Regions from separate parts of the Peptoniphilus indolicus genome, predicted to be linked through region 2. Evidence: riboswitches for the same ligand, from Rfam matches in the RefSeq annotation. Region 2 holds a riboswitch; the other holds the start of a gene.
The links. Region 2 has a riboswitch for FMN ahead of DYE58_RS10625 (ECF transporter S component). Riboswitches for the same ligand answer to the same signal wherever they lie in the genome.

Region 1 (3,217 bases), 370 kb from region 2:
TTTGAACTTGTAAATCTACTGAGTATTCCAAAATCATATCTGAAGATAGATTCTCTTTTGAAATTTTTAGTAGGTAAGTTGCTATTTCTGTGTCTTGTGAGTTTACTATCTCTTCTATTTGGTTTACTTTGTCAAAGTATTTTTTATCTCCAGTTTCAAGATATTGTTGTGAAGTTTGAAGAGTTTGAAGAGCTAGCGCAGAAGCAGATTCGATAGCGAGTCTTGCTTGTTTTAAAGCACCGGCTGGGAAATTTTTAATCATTTGTTCATCAAATTCGACTTTACCATAATCAATTGCAAGTTCATCTTTACCAGGTATTAGCTTATCAAGTATTTCACCAAATTTAGAAATGAATGGTAAAAATATTAACATACCTAAGAAGTTGAACATAAAGTGTCCAACAGCTATTGTCATCATTCTATTTAGTGCAAATTTTTCTGATACTAATAGTAGTAAATGATAATATGGTGTTAGCAGTATTAGGAATATTATAGAGACGCCAACGTTGAATATTATATGGAACATAGATGTTTTTTTAGCTGATATTGTTCCTCCAATTGATGCCAAAAGAGCTGTTACTGTAGTACCTATATTGGCACCAAATACTAATCCAAGAGATGCTTTTAGTGTTAGTGCATCTGTTTGGTATAGTGATTGTACAATACCTACGATGGCACTTGAAGATTGTATTACTCCTGTCACTATTGCACCAACTATAGCTCCAAGGACAGGTGTAGTTGACATTTTAACAACAAAAGTTTCAAAGCCTTCAATGTTTTTTAAATCTTTAAGGGCGCCACCCATCATATTCAGTCCAATGAATAAAAGTCCAAATCCTATTATTATTTCACCGGCATAAGTACTTCTCTTTTTGTCAGAGAGCATATATATTAAAACACCAACTAATATAATAAAGTATGCTAAATAATCTAAATCAAAACCTATTAAGATTGCTGTAACTGTAGTACCTATATTGGCACCAAGTGTTATACCTATAGCTTGTTTAAGGTTCATAAGACCTGCTCTAACTAAGCTTATGGCGATTACTGTAGTGGCTGATGATGATTGCATTATACCCGTCATGAGTATACCTACAAATATTGCACTGATTGGAGAAGATGTATATTTTTCTATATAACTTCTAATCTTAGTGCCGGCAAAATTTGTCAAACTATCTCCCATAAGTTTAATACCGTATAGGAAAAGTGCTAAACCTCCTGCTATAAATTGCCAATTAATTTCAGCAAGAGTAATTGTTTGGTCCATTAATTTCCTCCGTATAATTTATTATATAAATAACATCTCTAATTATAACAAATTTTATAATTATGAACCATTTTAAAATTAAAATTTGAGGTTTACTTTTAAAGTTTTTTATGTTATTTTATTAACAAGAAAAACATTTTCATATTTCTTCAGGGCGAGGTGTAATTCCTCACCGGTGGTGATAGTCCACGAGTCGAAAGATTGAATCGGTGAAATTCCGATACCGACGGTTATAGTCCGGATGGGAGAAGAGTATTTATGCAGGATAATTTTATTTTGCTATGATTTGACGTCCATCCGGAGCTCTGTGAGCTTCGGTTTTTTTATGTAAGAAAATATGATTTTGTTTCATTTGTAAGGAGGCGGTACTTATACTTTCTGAAGAAGATAAATTTATGAAGAGAGCTCTTGAACTGGCAGAACTTGGAAGAGGATTTACAAAGACCAATCCATTGGTTGGGGCAGTTGTGGTTAAAAATAACAAGATAATAGCTGAAGGTTATCATCACAGATTTGGCGATAATCATGCGGAAGTGGATGCACTTAACAAAGTGAGTAAAATGGCAGAAGGGGCAACTATGTATGTAACTTTAGAGCCATGTTCACATTATGGGAAGACGCCGCCTTGTGTTGATAGGATTATAAAAGAAAAGTTAAAAAGAGTTGTGGTTGCGATAAAAGACCCTGACGAGAGAGTTTCTGGCAGAGGGATAGAGATTTTAAAAAAAGAGGGAATTGATGTAGAAGTTGGAATGCTTGAAGAGGAAGCAAAGTTTCAAAACAGAGTTTTTTTATTGAATAAATCTAAGAAGAGACCATTTATAACACTTAAGTTTGCAACAACTCTTGATGGAAAAATAGCGACGAGCTCTGGAGAAAGCAAGTGGATTACAAATTCTACTTCAAGGAAAGATTCACACATCTTAAGAGGCAAGGTAGACGGAATATTGGTGGGAAAAAATACAGCGAGTAAAGATAATCCATTCTTAACTAACAGAAGTGGTGAGGGAGACAATCCAATTAGAATTTTATTAGACAGTGAACTTGAAATAAATTCTAACTACAATATTTATAATTCGGAAGCTAAGACAATTGTTTTTACAAGCTCATCTGATTTTGAAAAGCGTGAGAAATTAATTGAGAGTTGTGAAGTAGTAAGAGTTTCGAGAGATGAGAAAGGTTTAAATTTAAATGAAATTTGTGATGAACTATTAAAAAGAGATATCGCTCACATTTTAGTTGAGGGGGGTTCTGAAGTTCACTCTTCGTTTATAAGGGCTGGATTGGTAGATGAAATTTATCATTATATAGCTCCAAAGTTGTTGGGCGGCGGAAAATCTGTGGACGATGGAGAGGGAATATTAAATTTATCTGATAGTTTGAATTTTAATATTATAAGCACAAAAAATTTAGATGGAGACATTTTAATACATGGAGTGAGAGATGTTTACGGGGATAGTTGAGGAAATAGGAACACTTAGAAAAATTGAAAAGAGAGGCGACAGGCTAACTATTTATGTTGATTCAAAATTGGTATTAGAAGATGTGAAACTTGGCGATAGTATTGCAACTAATGGGGTGTGTTTAACGGTTACAAGTTTTGGAGCTGATTTTTTTACAGCTGATATGATGCGTGTTACGGCTGAAAAATCAGCATTAAATAGTTTGGTTTCTGGGAGTAAATTGAATTTGGAACGAGCTGTAAGACCAATGGACAGATTAGGGGGACATATTCTTCAAGGGCATGTTGATACGGTTGGAAAAGTCATTTCCAAAACGCCAAATAAAGATGGATATTTACTTGAAATAAGTGTTGATGATGAATTTAAAACGCAGTTTGTTGCACAGGGCTCCATAGGATTAAATGGTGTGAGTTTGACTTTAGCTAATGTGAGTAGAAATTCTTTTACGGTATCTCTTATTCCTGAGACGTTGGCAAGGACAAATTTA
Region 2 (3,217 bases):
GGATAGGTTCTTTAGAAGTTCGATTCATATTATTGATAGGTATTATTTCATAAGACAGGTTTCTTGGGCTTTGGAGAATGTTAGAAAGAGGATTCAAAGGGATGTTTCTTCTAAGCTTAGGGTGTTTTTAAGAGAAGCAAGGGTTTAGTTACAAAGCCTTCTTCTATGCTTAGTTCTATGCAGGCTAATTAGGTTTCTTTAATGCTTGGGTTAAGTGAGGATTTAAGGTTAGCTTATCAATTAAAAGAGTTGTTCTACCAATATGTTCTTACTCAGCCTAATAAAAAGATGGCTAGTATATGTTTGAGTGAGTGGATAAGAAGGGCTAAGGAGTCCGGTTTAAAGGAATTTAGTTCTTGTATTACTGCTTTTAATGATTGGTTTGATGAGATATGTAATTCTTTTGATTATCCTTGGTCTAATGGTCCTCTTGAGGGTACGCATACTAAGATAAAGACTTTAAAGAGAAATTGTTTTGGTATGAGGAATTTTGATTTATTTAGAAAACGAATTATGTTTTCGTGTAAGTAGTTGGCAAAAGAGTATTAAATTTTCTGAAAACTCCTAGGAGTTTTGTTTGCTATGCCTATTTTTAGTGGTTTTTGTTTTATTTTAGTTTTGGACTTATTTTAGCTGCTATGTGTTGATTTTTATATAAAATGAGAGGCTCGATTTTATGAGCCTCCCCAATGTTTGACATAGAGCCTATAAAGAGTCTGTTAGAACTTATTCATTCTAACAGACTTTAAACTTCCTAAAAACTATATTCTAAATAAATGACTAATTTTTTTATAAATAAACATTGTAACAATTGAAACTAAAAATCCCTTTATTAAATTAAATGGTACGAGAGAATAAATCATCATATCCCATAAGCTATTAATGTTTGAATTAACAGCTTTTCCTGCATTTATAATTGCTTCCATAGGCATAAAGTTTGCATATAGTGGAAAAATTACAAAATAATTTGAAATTGTTGCCACTATTGTCATTAATACAGTACCAATTAACATACCAACGATTGCGCCTTTAAAGGTATTATCTCTCTTATAGATTATACCTGCTGTTCCTGTTAAGACAGAGGCGATTATAAAATTAGACAATTCTCCTACTCCCCCAGTAGAAGTCCCCTTTAGCGCTATGTGAAGTACATTTTTAACCGCACTTATTATAATTCCAGCCACCGGACCCATTGTAAATGCTCCAACCATTGCCGGTAAATCAGAAATATCAAGTTTAATAAATGATGGTGCAATAAATGTCAATGGAAATTCAAAAAACATAAGTAAAAATGCAACTGCACTCAACATTCCGATTCTACTCATCACTTTAGTATTACTCTTACTGTTAACTTTATTCATAAATAACCCTCCCAAAAATTTGGGCTCAAAAAAAGCCCCAAAACTTCGGGGCATTCAATCACAACTTTAATTGCAATTTCTTCTTTCATCCAGACTTTACTGTCGGTACTTGAATTTCACAAGTTCAATCCTATTTAAAAGGATTCGCGGACTTTACCGCCGGTCAGGAATTTCACCTTGCCCTGAAGATACTTACTGTAATTAGTATACTATACTTTTTCATACTTTACAATAGTTTCATTCTAATAATCCCTATTATAATTAAGTGTAATGGATAAAATGCGTAGAATAAATATTTTAAATTCAAACCTCTTTTCCCATTATAAAAATAAACTAATGGGATTGACAGAAATACTGCCGGCATATGAATTTCAAAAGCAAAGGCTGGCAATATGGATATAGCTCTTGTCTCCCTACTCTTACTAAATGAATACATAATAATAGCTGCCACTATACCATACATTCCATAGTCTGCCTCAATAACTTCAGACACTACTGCAAATGTAAACACAGTTATTATACCCAACAATATACCTTTAAACCTACTAAACTTTTCTTCTGAAATTTTTATACAATATAACATTGCTAAAATCAAAGATAGTTCTACATATACATTTTGACTATGAGCACTATAATATCCTCCATTTAAAGCCATATCAAATGGAACTTCAGATATAATAGCAAAAATTACCATTCTAAAAAAATATTTTTTTATATTTTTAGTTTTATTAAAACCCTCGATAAGTAAAAATAGAAATATAGGAAATGCAATTCTTCCTATACTCCTCATGGCATAATATAATTCATTTACATTTAACCCTAATAAAGATATATTATTTACATTATTTATAATGCCTGCTGCAGTATGGTCTATAGCCATACATAACATAGCTATTATTTTTAATGTGCTGGAACTCAACAAATCCTTTTTCATATTATCTCCTAACTTACCATTTGAGTATTTGAATCATAGACTACAACTGGCATATTATAAAAAGAATTTGAAAATAAAGTAGGCATTATTGAAGGCGGTGTATTTACACAACCATGTGAACCATTATGTCTGTATATGCTCCCTCCATATGTGCTTCTCCATACTGAATCGTGTAATCCACATCCAGTCCAATCAAAAGGCATCCAATAGTCTACATGTGATTCCCATGTTGCTCCCTTTAATATCCTGTCTCTTTCCTTGGCCCATACTTTTTGAGTACCTGTTGGAGTTGAATTTCCCTTTGTAGGGTCTCCTGACACAATTGGAGTTTCTAAAACTTTCTGTCCATCTTTATACATCCACATATGTTGTCTTCCAAGGTCTATTTCAATATAAGAATTTCCTATATCATTAGTCTCTCTTCTATATCCTTCTAGTCTATATACTGGTTTTATAGTTACAGTCTTAGTGTTTTCTAAAGCCTTAACTAATTCATCTGTGCTTGATTTTACATCTGTCATCCAACCATATATTCCTCCGCTGACTCTTGCAATTCCAAGCCCTGTAGTTTGAAAATCTCTTGTTGCCTTGAATGTATCGTATTTACCAGCTATATACTTTATATATTGCTCAACTTTTTCTACATCTGGCACCAATAAATTTTTTTCATTTGGAGAATAAAGGTTTATAAGCGAATCATTCTTCAATACTTCTTTTCTATCTGCAAAGTCATAAGTTATTTCAAATTTATTCAAATTATTTTTTTGTTCAAGTTGTGAAAGTAATTTTTCATCATCTTTTTTTATTTTTGGATTATGGTAAATTCCCTCTTTTTCTAAATCCAATACTTCATCTCTATTTTGAACAGCTTCCAAAACTTTTTTCGCAAACAATTCACTATTTATTTTATTTCCATAAACTT

Region 1: linked by a shared signal. The riboswitch ahead of ribD (bifunctional diaminohydroxyphosphoribosylaminopyrimidine deaminase/5-amino-6-(5-phosphoribosylamino)uracil reductase RibD) and the one ahead of DYE58_RS10625 (ECF transporter S component) in region 2 are both predicted to bind FMN.

The regions. Positions count from the first base shown of each region.
Region 1 is NZ_UGTH01000001.1:1,806,625-1,809,841, forward strand. Features, by position in the region: gene DYE58_RS08680 (Na/Pi cotransporter family protein) at 1-1,267, opposite strand, end outside; FMN riboswitch at 1,409-1,524, shown strand; gene ribD (bifunctional diaminohydroxyphosphoribosylaminopyrimidine deaminase/5-amino-6-(5-phosphoribosylamino)uracil reductase RibD) at 1,639-2,730, shown strand; gene DYE58_RS08690 (riboflavin synthase) at 2,711-3,217, shown strand, end outside.
Region 2 is NZ_UGTH01000001.1:2,179,218-2,182,434, forward strand. Features, by position in the region: partial or broken gene DYE58_RS11585 (transposase) at 1-148, shown strand, start outside; gene DYE58_RS11590 (transposase) at 202-531, shown strand; gene DYE58_RS10625 (ECF transporter S component) at 762-1,361, opposite strand; FMN riboswitch at 1,435-1,555, opposite strand; gene DYE58_RS10630 (TraX family protein) at 1,588-2,295, opposite strand; gene DYE58_RS10635 (L,D-transpeptidase family protein) at 2,304-3,217, opposite strand, start outside.